Regions from separate parts of the Blastococcus sp. SYSU DS0510 genome, predicted to be linked through region 3. Evidence: riboswitches for the same ligand, from Rfam matches in the RefSeq annotation. Region 3 holds a riboswitch; each other region holds the start of a gene.
The links. Region 3 has a riboswitch for S-adenosylmethionine ahead of ACI79P_RS21630 (putative leader peptide). Riboswitches for the same ligand answer to the same signal wherever they lie in the genome.

Region 1 (4,620 bases), on a different contig from region 3:
GCGCTCGTCCGGTCGGAGGCCGCCAAGCACCGCCACTCGCTGACCCAGGTGCTCACCTGGGCCCTGGTCGTGCTCATCTACTCGATCTCGGTCTTCTTCATCCTCGACCGCCTCGGCATCCCGGTGACCGGCCTCGTCGCGCCGGCGACCGTGCTCGGCGTCGGCCTGGGCTTCGGCGCGCAGCGCATCGTCGGTGACGTGCTGGCCGGGTTCTTCATCATCACCGAGCGCCAGTACGGGTTCGGGGACGTCGTCTCGATCCAGGTGGTCGGCGGGGGCGACCCCGCGAACGGCACGGTCGAGGACGTCACGCTGCGGGTCACCCGCATGCGCTCGCCCGACGGCGAGGTCGTGACCATCCCCAACGGCCAGATCGTCAAGGTCATCAACCTGTCCCGCGACTGGGCACGCGCCGTCGTCGACGTCCCCCTGCCGACCACCGTCGACGTGAACCGGGCCAACGAGGTCCTGCGCGGGGTGGGCCGGGAGGCGTTCCGCGACCCGGCCATGCGGCCGCTGCTGCTCGACCCGCCCACCGTGATGGGCGTGGAGACCCTCGGGTTGGACGAGGTGAACGTCCGGGTGGTCGCCCGCACGCTGCCCGGCAAGCAGTTCGAGGTGGGCCGGGACCTGCGCGCCCGCATCGTGCAGGCGTTCCGCAGCCAGGGCATGCAGGTACCGCCGCCCACGGCGGCGCCCCTGGCGCAGGACGGCGCGACGGCCGTCCAGGAGGGGGTCCGGTGAAGACACCCGACGAGCGCCGCGACCCGGCCGCCCGCGCCTCCGAGGAGCCCACCGTGAGCACCGCCCCCGCCGCCGCGCCGGGCTCGCCCACCGACTCGCCGTCGCCGGCGCCGCGGCACGGCTGGTGGGCGGCGATCCCCCGGCACCTGGGCCGCGCCCGCACCTCCACCGTCGTGCTCGCCATCCTCTTCGTGGCGGTCTTCGCCCTCTGGCTGAACGTCAAGCCCCCGGCCCAGGGCGCGCCCGCGACCGGGGAGACGGCGGTCACCGAGCCGACCCAGCCGACGGGCACGACCGAGCCGGCGCAGACCGAGCAGACGGAGCCCACCGAGGAGCCGGAGACGACGACGCAGCAGCCCGAGCCGACCACCTCGCCCTCCGCGCCCACCACCACCGCGCCGGGCACGACCACCACGGCGCCGGAGACGACCGCTCCCGCGCCGACCGGCGGCACGGGCGAGGAGACCGCGCCCGGTTCCTAGGACCGTGGGCCGCTGTTTCACGTGGGACATCGCTGCCCGCGTCCGGGCGGGTGTGCGTCGCCCGGCGGGGCGTCCTAGGATCACGTCGGCTCCTGAGAGGCAGCGCGAAGCACCTGGCTGGCTGCCCGGCAACCTCAACTCCGTCTGAGGTGCTCCAGGGGAAGAGCCGGCCGGTCGGCGCCCCGCCCCCGGCAAGGACGGAGCTCCCGTGCGCCGCGGGATCTCCCGCGAGCGAAGGAGACGGCGCATGACCGACCCGCAGAGCTGGAGCTTCGAGACCCGGCAGATCCACGCCGGCACGAGCCCCGACCCCACGACCGGCGCCCGCGCGCTGCCGATCTACGCGACCACCGCCTACCAGTTCCGCGACACCCAGCACGCGGCGGACCTCTTCGCGCTGGCCGAGATGGGCAACATCTACACGCGGATCATGAACCCGACGCAGGATGCGCTGGAGCAGCGCGTCGCGTCGCTGGAGGGCGGCGTCGCCGCGCTCGCCGTCGCCTCCGGCCAGGCCGCGGAGACCCTAGCCATCCTCAACCTCGCCGAGGCCGGCGACCACCTCGTCGCGTCGGCGTCCCTGTACGGCGGCACCTACAACCTGCTGCACCACTCGCTGCCGAAGATGGGCATCACCGTCTCCTTCGTCGAGAACCCCGACGACCCGGAGAACTGGCAGTCCCTCGTGCAGGAGAACACCCGGGCGTTCTTCGCCGAGTCGATCGGCAACCCGAAGGGCGACATCCTCGACATCGAGACCGTCGCCGGCGTCGCCCACCGCAACGGGGTCCCGCTCATCGTCGACAACACCATCGCGACGCCCTACCTGGTCCGGCCGCTGGAGTTCGGCGCCGACATCGTCGTCCACTCGGCCACCAAGTACCTCGGCGGCCACGGCACCGTCATCGCCGGGCTCATCGTCGACGGCGGGTCGTTCGACTGGACCGGCGGCCGGCACCCGATGTTCACCACCGCCGACCCGACGTACCACGGCGTCGTCTACGCCGACCTCGGTGCACCGGCGTTCGCGCTGAAGGCGCGGGTGCAGCTGCTGCGCGACCTGGGGCCCGCGGTCTCCCCCTTCAACGCCTTCCTGGTGGTGCAGGGCATCGAGACGCTCTCCCTGCGCATGGAGCGGCACGTGCAGAACGCGCAGCGGGTGGCCGAGTTCCTCGAGGCCCACGACGCCGTCGAGCGGGTGAACTACCCGGGGCTGCCGTCCTCGCCGTGGCACGCCGCGCAGCAGAAGTACGCGCCGAAGGGTGCCGGCGCCGTCCTGACCTTCGAGCTGCACGGCGGCGTGGAGGCCGGCAAGCGGTTCGTCGAGGCCCTGGAGCTGCACAGCCACGTCGCCAACATCGGCGACGTGCGCAGCCTGGTGATCCACCCGGCCTCGACGACGCACTCCCAGCTCACCCCCGAGGAGCAGCTGACCACCGGCGTCACGCCGGGCCTGGTGCGCCTCGCCGTGGGCCTGGAGGGCATCGAGGACATCCTCGCCGATCTCGAGGCCGGCTTCCGCGCCGCCAAGTCCGCCTGACGTGGGCGGGTGGGCCGAGGGGGATCCGGCGGGCGGCCGGCGCTTCCTCGACCTGCCCGCCCCGTTCGAGCTGGAGCGCGGCGGCAGCCTGCCCGGCGTGCGGATCGCCTACGAGACCTGGGGGACCCTCGCCCCGGACGGCGGCAACGCCGTGCTGGTCGAGCACGCGCTCACCGGCGACAGCCACGTCGTCGGCGACCGCGGGCCGGGGCACCCGACGCCCGGCTGGTGGGGCGGCGTCGTGGGCCCGGGCGCCGCGCTGGACACCGACCGGTTCTTCGTCGTCTGCGCGAACGTCCTGGGCGGCTGCCAGGGGACGACCGGGCCGTCGTCACCCGCGCCCGACGGGCGAGCGTGGGGCTCGCGCTTCCCGGAGATCACCGTCGGCGACCAGGTCCGGGCCGAGGCGGCGCTCGCCGACGCGCTGGGCGTCCGGCGCTTCGCCGCCGTCGCCGGCGGCTCGATGGGCGGCATGCGGGCGCTGGAGTGGGCGGTCCGGTTCCCCGGGCGGGTGGCGGGGCTGTTCTTCCTCGCCTCCACCGCCGTCGCCTCGGCCGACCAGATCGGCACGCAGACCACCCAGCAGGCGGCCGTGCGCGCCGACCCCCGCTGGCGCGGCGGGGACTACCCGCTGGACGACCCGCCGGTGGACGGCCTCGACGTCGCCCGCCGGATCGCCCACCTCACCTACCGCAGCGCCGCGGAGCTCGAGGCGCGTTTCGGCGCGCGCCTGCAGGAGGACGGCCGCTTCGCCGTCACCTCCTACCTGCAGCACCACGGGGCCAAGCTGACCCGCCGGTTCGACGCCGGGAGCTACGTGGTGCTCACCGAGGCCATGAACAGCTGGGACGTCGGCCGGGGCCGCGGCGGTGTGGAGGCGGCGCTGGCCGGCGTGACCGCCCGCGCCCTGGTCGCCGGCGTGGACAGCGACCGGCTGTACCCACCGGAGCAGCAGCAGCGGGTGGCCGACGCGCTGGGCGTGCCGCTGCGGCTCATCGGCTCGCCCTACGGGCACGACGGCTTCCTGGTCGAGACGGCGGCGGTCGACGCGCTGCTGCGCGAGCTGCTCGCGGGCTGACGGCGCCCGGCTGTCACACCCGGGGGCCAGGATGGCGGCGTGCCGACGCCGACGGACCTGCCGATGCTGCCGTTCCCCGACCAGCCCGCCTTCGAGGCCTGGCTGGAGGCCGAGCACGCCACCGCCCCGGGGCTGTACGTGCAGATCGCGCGCAAGGGCTCGGGCATCGCCTCCCTCACCTCCGCCGAGGTCGTCGAGTCGGCGCTCTGCTTCGGCTGGATCGACGGGCGCGGGCTCCGGCTGGACGACTCCTACCACCTGCTGCGCCTCACCCCGCGCCGCCCGCGGAGCGTCTGGTCGCAGAAGAACGTCGCCACCGTGGAGCGGCTGATCGCCGAGGGGCGGATGCGCCCGGCCGGGCTGGCGGCGGTGGAGGCGGCGCGGGCCGACGGCCGGTGGGAGCGCGCCTACCCGGGCGCGGCCACCATCACGGTGCCCGACGACCTCGCCGCGGTCCTGGACGCCGAGCCCGGGGCGCGGGCCGCCTTCGACGCCCTCGACGGGCAGAACCGCTACGCCGTCCTGTGGCGGGTGCACACCGCCGTGACCCCCGCCGGCCGGGCGAAGCGGATCGCGGCCTGCGTGGAGCGGCTGGCCGCGGGCCGCCCCTTCCACCCCTCGCCCGGCGGGCGAGACTGACCAGGTGGACGACGACCTCCTCGCCCTGCGCGATCCCTGCACCCGCGCGCTGACGGGGCACGGCGACTGGCGCCCGGCCGACCTGCTGGCCACGGTCCCGCCCGGCACCGCACCCGACCGGTACGGCGACGGCGGCG
Region 2 (4,620 bases), on a different contig from region 3:
ACCGTGGCCGTGGAGGCGCAGTGGGGGTCGCTGCGGTACGCGCTGGCCACCCCGGTCCCGCGGATGCGGCTGCTCCGGCAGAAGTGGCTGGCCGCGCTGGTGCAGTCCGTCGCCGCGCTGCTCACGCTCGCGGCGGTGGCGGTGGTCGCCGGGGGCATCGCCTTCGGCTTCGGCGACATCACGACGCCCGTCGGCGTGGGGATCGACCAGGGCGAGGGCATGCTCCGGCTGGCCGGGATGCTCGGCTACCTCGCCGTCCACCTGCTCGTCGTGGGCGCGCTGGCGTTCTGGTTCTCCACCATCACCGACGCGCCGCTGGCCGCGGTCGGCGGCGCGGTGTTCACCATGGTCGTCTTCGCGATCCTCGACCAGGTGGAGCAGCTGGGCTCGATCCGCGACTGGTTCCCGACGGCGGAGGAGTTCGCCTGGACCGACCTGCTGCAGACGCCGGTCGACGACGGCGACCTGTTCCGCGGCGTCATCCAGTCGCTGGTCTACATCGCCGTCTTCACCGCACTGGGCTTCCGGCACTTCGCCCGCCGCGACGTCACGTCGTAGCTGTCGCCCTGCCGGGCGGCACCGCGGCCAGGTGCCGTCCCGGCCGGCGTGGAGCCGCTGCGTCGCGCCTGCGGGGACCCCTCCGGGGCCCACTCGGCACGACGAGGCGTCACAGGCTCTGCCGCACGGCCTGGGCCCAGCCCTCGCCCATCGCGGCTGCGGTGACCGAGGCGTTCGGGACGGCGGCCAGCGCGTCTGCCATGCCGTCGGCGGCGGCGCCGTTCGCGGTGATCCACAACCGGCCCACCGCGGGCGCCATCTCCAGGTCGCTGACGCTGTCCCCGATGGCCACGGCGTCGGCGGGGGAGAGGCCGCGCCGCTCCAGGTCCCAGGCGATCGCCGCGCCCTTGGAGATGCCGCGCGGCATCAGGTGGTAGACCCGCGGGGGCCCGGCGTCGGCATCCAGCCCCATCCAGGAGGCCCGCTGGATCGCGCCGTTGTCCTTGAGCGTCAGCCAGCCCGCCCCCCGCTCGGCCAGCCAGGCGTCGACGGCGAGCGGGTCCAGCCGGCCGCGCAGGAGCGCGTCCGCGGCGTGGGTGGCGTGCCACGGCGCGTGCCACTCGATCCGGCCGGGGTGCTCGGCGAACAGGTCCTCGACGATCCCGAGCTCGGCCATGACCTCCATCGGCGTCCGGTCGCCGTACTGCGGGGGCAGCGCGCCGCGGAGCCGGTGCGTGTTCCGGCCCGAGCCCCAGCCGATGGTGGCGCCCAGTTCGGCGATCGCGCCGTCGGCCGCGAAGATGCGCGCGGCCTCCACCACCTGCTCGTAGGTGCGGCCGCTGACCAGCACCAACGCCACCCCGGCGCGGTGCAGCTCGAGCAGCGCGCCGGCCGGCCCGTCGGTCAGCTCCCGCCCCTCCGTGTGCCAGAAGGAGCCCCGCGGCCCCACCATCGTGCCGTCGAGGTCGGTGTAGACGACGCGCGCGCTCACCAGGCCATCCTGTCCGGCCGTCGGGCGCCGTCCGCCACGGGGTCCGTGCGCCGGAGCCGCTCCGGTTCTGCACCAGGGGTGGGAGGTAGAGTCCACGCCGTTCACTCATCCAGAGGGGCAGAGGGACACGGCCCGATGAAGCCCCGGCAACCGCCGCCTGCAGCGCTCCGCGCGACGGGCGGGAGGTGCCAATTCCGTCCCGCGCGGCTCGACGGCCCGCAGCGGGGAAGATGAGGAGGTAGTCGTCGCATGACCCTCACCGCTCCCGGTTCCGCCCAGGCCGACTCCAGCGCAGGCGGCCCGGTGCCGCCCTGTCCGGCCCGCGGGCTGGTCTGCCGCAACTGCGGCGCCACGTTCGGCCTCATCGCCCAGCACGCCTGCGCCGAGTGCTTCGGCCCGCTGGAGGTCGACTACGACCCCGAGCTGATGAAGGCCGTCACCCGCGAGCAGATCGAGGCCGGGCCGCAGAACATCTGGCGCTACGTGGCCCTGCTCCCGGTGGGCCAGCACCCGGCCGACCGGGTCACGCTCGACCCCGGCATGACCCCGCTGGTCCGCGCCGACCGGCTCGCCGCCGAGCTCGGGCTCACCGGCGGCCTCTGGGTGAAGGACGACTCCGCCAACCCCACCCACTCCTTCAAGGACCGCGTGGTCAGCCTGGCCGCGACCGCCGCCAAGGGGCTGGGCTACACGAAGATCGCCGCCGCCTCCACCGGCAACCTGGCCAACTCGGTGGCCGCGCACGCCGCCCGCGTCGGCCTGCCGTCGTTCGTCTTCATCCCGAGCGACCTCGAGCCCGGCAAGGTGGTCCAGTCCGCGGTCTACGGCCAGACGCTGGTCGCCGTCGACGGCTCCTACGACGACGTCAACCGGCTGACCAGCGAGCTCGGCGAGACGGACGAGTTCGAGGACACCGCGTTCGTCAACCAGAACGTCCGGCCCTACTACGCCGAGGGCTCCAAGACGATGGGCTACGAGATCGCCGAGCAGCTCGGCTGGCGCATCCCCGCCCAGGTCGTCATCCCCATGGCGTCCGGCTCGCTGCTGACCAAGGTCGACAAGGCCTTCCGCGAGCTGACCGCGGCCGGCATCGTCGAGGCCTCCGAGTGGACGATCTTCGGCGCCCAGTCGGCCGGGTGCGACCCGATCGCCACCGCGTTCGACAACGGGTGGGACGTCGTCAAGCCGGTGAAGCCGACCGGGATCGCCAAATCCCTGAACATCGGCAACCCCGCCGACGGCCCCTACGCCCTGGACGCCATCCGGCGCACCGGGGGTGCGGTGGCCCGCGTCGGTGACGACGAGATCGTGCAGGGCATCCGAGACCTCGCCCGCACCACCGGCGTCTTCGCCGAGACCGCCGGCGGCGTGACCGTCGCGGTCCTGCGCAAGCTCGTCGAGGGCGGGCAGCTCGACCCGGCCAAGGAGACCGTCGTCCTCAACACCGGCGAGGGGCTCAAGACCCTCGACCCGCTCGAGCCGGTCGTCGGCCCTACCCACCGGGTGGAGCCGTCGTTGAAGTCGGTGCGGGCCGCCGGCCTCATCGGCTGATCCGCGTCGCCCGATCCGGCAACACAGCGGCGGAGAACCACGTGCACCCGGTGGGTGCTGATGTACCTTCTCGCGCGGTTCCAGTTCCATGTTCGTGATATGCGGGCGGAAGAGCTAGGCCCGGTCCCCCGATCCAGAGGGGCCGTCCGCACGCACGAAACGTGGGAGCACACGTGGCACAGGGCACCGTGAAGTGGTTCAACGCCGAGAAGGGCTTCGGCTTCATCGCCGTCGACGGCGGCCAGGACGTCTTCGTCCACTACTCGGCCATCCAGATGGACGGGTACAAGAGCCTCGACGAGGGGCAGCGCGTCGAGTTCGAGGTCGTCCAGGGCTCGAAGGGTCCGCAGGCCGACGCCGTCCGCAGCGCCTGAGACACCCACAGCACCGGAGGCCCGGTCCCCCTCGAGGGGGCCGGGCCTCCGTCCGTCCTTGCACCCGCCGGGGTCGAGTGCCAGACTCGGTTCTGGCACTCGTACCCTTTGAGTGCCAATCAGGTCGGAACGGTGAGGCACCGGTCGGTGGACCGAAGGAGCGTCCACGCCACTGGTGTCGTCCGTCGCGGGCACCAACCGGCCGTGCAGCGATCCACGCTCGGAGGACATCACCACATGGCCAAGATGATCGCGTTCAACGAAGAGGCACGCCGCGGCCTCGAGCGAGGGATGAACACCCTCGCCGACGCCGTCAAGGTGACGCTCGGCCCCCGTGGCCGGAACGTCGTCCTGGAGAAGAAGTGGGGCGCGCCCACCATCACCAACGATGGTGTGAGCATCGCCAAGGAGATCGAGCTCGAGGACCCCTGGGAGAAGATCGGGGCCGAGCTCGTCAAGGAGGTCGCCAAGAAGACCGACGACGTCGCGGGTGACGGCACCACCACCGCCACCGTGCTGGCCCAGGCGCTCGTCCGCGAGGGTCTGCGCAACGTCGCCGCCGGCGCCAACCCGATGGCCCTGAAGAAGGGCATCGAGGCCGCCGTCGCCTCGGTCAGCGAGTACCTCCTCGCCACCGCCAAGGACGTCGAGACCAAGGAGCAGATCGCCGCGACCGCGTCGATCTCCGCCGCCGACCCCGCCATCGGTGAGCTCATCGCCGAGGCGATGGACAAGGTCGGCAAGGAAGGTGTCATCACCGTCGAGGAGAGCAACACCTTCGGCCTCGAGCTCGAGCTCACCGAGGGCATGCGCTTCGACAAGGGCTACATCTCCCCCTACTTCGTCACCGACGCCGAGCGCATGGAGGCCGTCCTCGACGACCCGTACGTGCTCGTCGTCAACTCGAAGATCAGCTCGGTCAAGGACCTGCTCCCGCTGCTGGAGAAGGTCATGCAGTCGGGCAAGCCGCTGGCCATCATCTCCGAGGACGTCGAGGGCGAGGCCCTCGCGACCCTGGTCGTGAACAAGATCCGTGGCACCTTCAAGTCCGTCGCCGTCAAGGCCCCGGGCTTCGGTGACCGCCGCAAGGCCATGCTCGGCGACATCGCCATCCTCACCGGTGGCCAGGTCATCAGCGAGGAGGTCGGCCTCAAGCTCGACACCGCCGGCCTCGAGCTGCTGGGCCGCGCCCGCAAGGTCGTCGTC
Region 3 (4,113 bases):
CGGTGCGCTTCCCGCAGCCCCGGCAGATCCTGTCGTCCGGGCTCGAGGGGCGCCCCTCGTCCGGTTGCCGCCGGACGTAGGAGTGGAACCCGAGCCGGCAGCGCAGCGGCTTCCGAGTCCTGATGCGACGCTAGGAGCCGCCCACTTCCCGGGGAAGAGGCGGACGGCCCTGCGTCCCTCAGGACGGCCGGTTCGGCGGTGCCCCGCCAGGTCGCCCGCCCGTCCCGCCGCCGGTCGGCGCGGTGGTGGTGTCGACGCCGACCGGCAGGGTCACCGTGTAGTCGCTCGCGACGTCGCCGGTGACGGTGGCCAGCTGGCTCCCGCCGCCGTCGTCACCGAAGCCCCCGTCGCCGGTGAGCGTCACCTGCGCCAAGGTGCGCACCGAGCTCTCGTAGCCGCTGGTGGCGTAGACGGCGTCGCAGAGGTCCTTGGGCAGCGCCACCTGCGAGGTGGCGATCGCGTTGGCCGCGTCGGTGACGCTGCCCTCGTCCGGGTAGACCTCGAAGTGGACGTGCGGCCACCGCCCGGGGTAGCAGGCCGGGACGATGCTGGTGAACCGCACCCGACCGTCGGCGTCGGCTACCTGCACGCCGCGCAGGTAGTTCTGGTCGGTGATCCCGTCGGAGTACATCGAGTAGCCGCCGTCGCGGTCGCAGTGCCACACGTAGACGGCGACGCCGGTGAAGGGCACGCCCCCGTTCGCCAGGTCCCGGACCACCAGCTCCAGCGTCATCGGCACCCCCTCGGCGGTGCCGCTGGACCCGCCGAGGCTGGACCGGATGTCGCTGCTCACGATGCCGCTCTGCTCGAGCACGTCCGGCCCGTTGGACCCGTCCCCGGGGTAGGGGCCCGCGGTCTCGTCGGGGATCTCCCCGGACGCCGTGGTGGCGCCCGTCGTCGACGAGGCACCGGTGGCCGCGGAGGAGCCGGCGCCGCAGGCGGCCAGGCCGGCGCCCGCCGCGCCGAGACGCAGCACGGCCAGCAGCCGCCGGCGGCTGAGCAGCGTGCCCAGGTCGAAGCCCAGCCCCTGGTCGACCACCTCCTCGTCCGGCCGGGGCAGCGGGCGCCCCTCGAAGCTGGGGGTGGAGCCGGTCGGCAACGGGGGCATGGGCTCTCCTGGGTCGGGCTCGTCGTGGTGGGGGACCACGTTCGGCCGCCGACCCGCGACCCGGCTGAACAGCGGCTGCGAGTGCGCTGTGTGAGTGACGTCGCAGGTCGCGGAGGGGAAACGCCCGGATCAGGTCCGTAGACTCGCTGCCGCAACCATCCGGAGCGGCTGAGAGACCTGGCTCGTCGACGTCGCAGCAACCCCCCGCATCGGCGGGCGCGGGTGCTACTGCCAGGACCGATGGAGGAACACCATGCGGTACGAGCTGCTCTCGTGGGCCCGCCGGCACGTCGACCTGTGCCGCACCGGCACAGCCATGTGCCGCTGAGGCCTCCCGCCTCCTAGCGACGCCCGCCCTGCTCGACGGCGGGCGTGCAGCCCCCACCGCCACGCACCGCGGGCCGCCACGCCGTCGCCGGCGTCGCCGCCCGCCCGTGCCTGCTCAATCGCCGAGGACCGCATCCCGTGATCGAACTGAAGGACGTCCGCAAGGTCTTCCCCGCCCGCGGGCGGGCGGGCGAGGTCGTCGCCGTCGACGGCGTCAGCCTGTCCGTGGCCCGGGGCGAGTTCGCCGGCGTCGTCGGCCCCAGCGGCTCGGGCAAGAGCACGCTGGTGCGCCTGGTCAACCTGCTGGAGCGGCCCACGTCGGGCTCGGTGACCGTCGACGGGCAGGTGCTCACCGAGCTGCCCGACGAGCAGGTCCGGCAGGCGCGGCGCTCCATCGGGATGGTCTTCCAGCACTTCGAGCTGCTCGACTCGCGCACCGCGGCGGGCAACGTGGAGCACCCGCTGGAGCTCTCGGGCGTGGGCCGGACGGAGCGCAGACGGCGGGCCGGCGAGCTGCTCGACCTCGTGGGGCTCGGCGACCGCGCCGACGCCCGCCCCGCCCAGCTCTCCGGCGGCCAGAAGCAGCGCGTGGCGATCGCCCGCGCGCTCGCCGTCCGCCCGAACGTGCTGCTCTGCGACGAGGCCACGTCCGCGTTGGACCAGGCCAGCACCACCGGCGTCCTGGAGCTGCTGCGCCGGGTGCGGGACGAGCTCGGACTCACGGTCCTCCTGATCACGCACGAGATGTCCGTCGTCAAGGCCGTGTGCGACAGCGCCGTGCTCCTCGACCGGGGGCGGGTGGTCGACGGCGGCCGGCTGGCCGACGTCCTCACCCGGCCGGGCTCCCCGCTGGGCGATGCCCTGCTCCCGGCACCGGTCGCGGACGCCGGTGCCGGGCACGACGGCGCCCTGCTGCGGGTGACCGTCACCGACCGGACCCCGGAGACCGTCGTCCTCCGGACGTTGATCGGGGAGCTCGACCTGGCCGTCGAGATCGCCGGCGGATCGGTGGAGACCGTCGCCGGTGGCCGCTACGGCCGGCTGCTCCTGCGGGTCAGCGGGGGGATGGCGGGCCTCGACGACGCCGTGCACCGGCTGCGGGCCGGCGGCGTCCTGGTCGAGCGCGTGGCCGCGTCCGCCGAGGTGGCCCGGTGAGCGACTGGAACCGCATCTGGCCGCAGCTGCTGGACGCGACCTGGGAGACCCTCTACATGGTCGGCGTCGCGGCGCTGGTCACCGTGCTGCTCGGGGTCCCGCTGGGCGTGCTGCTCACCGTCACCGCGCCGGGCGGGCTGGCCCCGCGGCCGCTGCTGCACCGGCTCGTCGGCCTGGTCGTGAACCTCGGCCGCGCGCTGCCGTTCATCATCCTGCTGGTCCTCGTCGCCCCGGTCACCCGCGGCATCGTCGGGACGACGATCGGCTCCACCGCGGCGATCGTGCCGCTGACCATCGGCGCCGTCCCGTTCCTCGCCCGGCTGGTGGAGACCAGCCTGCGCGAGGTCGCGGAGGGCAAGGTCGAGGCGGCGCTGTCCATGGGTGCCCGCCGGCGCGACGTCGTCCGCACCGTGCTGCTGCCGGAGGCCCGGCCGTCGCTGGTCGCCGGCGTGACGATCACCGTCGTCGCGCTGATCAGCTACTCGGCCATGGCCGGTGCGGTCGGTGGTGGCGGGCTGGGCGACTTCGCCATCCGCTTCGGCTACCAGCAGTTCCGCACCGACATCACCCTCGCGACCGTCGTCCTCCTGCTGGTCATCGTCCAGGCCCTCCAGTGGGCCGGCGACCGCTGGGCGCGCTCGCTCGCGCACGCCTGACCCGACCTCCACGGCGGCCACCCGGCCGCCGTCGCACCCCACTCCCGAGGAGAACCACCACCATGCGCACCCGCTTTCCCGCCCTGCTCGCCGCCTCGGCGATGACGGCCCTGCTCGCCGCCTGCGGCGGCGACGCCGAGCTCTCCGCGGCCGACGAGCCGCTGCGGGTCGGCGCTTCCCCGGTCCCGCACGCGGAGATCCTGCGCTACATCGACGAGAACCTCGCCGAGGACGCCGGCCTGGACCTGGAGATCGTCGAGTTCACCGACTACGTGCAGCCCAACGTCGCCCTGGACGACGGCTCCCTGGACGCCAACTACTTCCAGACCATCCCGTACCTGGAGGCGCAGGAGGCCAGCGCCGGCTACGACTTCCAGGCGCTGGAGCCGGTGCACATCGAGCCGCTCGGCATCTACTCGAGCACGCTGACCGACCTCGCCGACCTGCCCGACGGCGCCACCGTGGCGATCCCGAACGACCCGACCAACGCCGCGCGGGCGCTGCGGCTCCTCGAGGCCAACGGCCTGATCACCCTCGCCGACACCGGCGACGCCGCGCCGACCTCGCTGGACATCGAGGGCAACCCGAAGAGCCTCGAGATCTCCGAGGTCGAGGCCGCGCAGGTGCCCCGGTCGCTGGCCGACGTGGACATCGCGGTCATCAACGGCAACTACGCCATCGAGGCCGACCTGGTCCCGGCCGAGGACGCGCTGGCGCTGGAGGAGGGCGAGGGCAACCCCAACGCCAACCTCCTGGTGGTCCGCACCGGCGACGAGGGCGACGAGCGCATCCAGGAGCTGGAGGAACTGCTGCACTCGGAGGACGTGCGGCAGTTCATCGAGCAGAACTACGAGGGCGCCGTCCTCG

Region 1: it holds a riboswitch for S-adenosylmethionine, as region 3 does, so the genes downstream of both, ACI79P_RS07220 (bifunctional o-acetylhomoserine/o-acetylserine sulfhydrylase) here and ACI79P_RS21630 (putative leader peptide) in region 3, are expected to answer to the same signal.
Region 2: it holds a riboswitch for S-adenosylmethionine, as region 3 does, so the genes downstream of both, thrC (threonine synthase) here and ACI79P_RS21630 (putative leader peptide) in region 3, are expected to answer to the same signal.

Annotation. Positions count from the first base shown of each region.
Region 1 is NZ_JBJHAC010000006.1:139,732-144,351, reverse strand. It holds gene ACI79P_RS07230 (mechanosensitive ion channel family protein) at 1-744, shown strand, start outside; gene ACI79P_RS07225 (hypothetical protein) at 741-1,226, shown strand; SAM riboswitch class IV at 1,315-1,430, shown strand; gene ACI79P_RS07220 (bifunctional o-acetylhomoserine/o-acetylserine sulfhydrylase) at 1,474-2,766, shown strand; gene metX (homoserine O-acetyltransferase MetX) at 2,768-3,844, shown strand; gene ACI79P_RS07210 (YdeI/OmpD-associated family protein) at 3,884-4,483, shown strand; gene ACI79P_RS07205 (threonine aldolase family protein) at 4,488-4,620, shown strand, end outside.
Region 2 is NZ_JBJHAC010000002.1:261,514-266,133, reverse strand. It holds gene ACI79P_RS02850 (ABC transporter permease) at 1-558, shown strand, start outside; gene ACI79P_RS02845 (HAD family hydrolase) at 668-1,489, opposite strand; SAM riboswitch class I at 1,592-1,726, shown strand; gene thrC (threonine synthase) at 1,739-3,040, shown strand; gene ACI79P_RS02835 (cold-shock protein) at 3,214-3,414, shown strand; gene groL (chaperonin GroEL) at 3,652-4,620, shown strand, end outside.
Region 3 is NZ_JBJHAC010000051.1:289-4,401, forward strand. It holds gene ACI79P_RS21625 (dioxygenase family protein) at 179-1,108, opposite strand; SAM riboswitch class I at 1,261-1,355, shown strand; gene ACI79P_RS21630 (putative leader peptide) at 1,362-1,436, shown strand; gene ACI79P_RS21635 (methionine ABC transporter ATP-binding protein) at 1,574-2,590, shown strand; gene ACI79P_RS21640 (methionine ABC transporter permease) at 2,587-3,246, shown strand; gene ACI79P_RS21645 (MetQ/NlpA family ABC transporter substrate-binding protein) at 3,309-4,113, shown strand, end outside.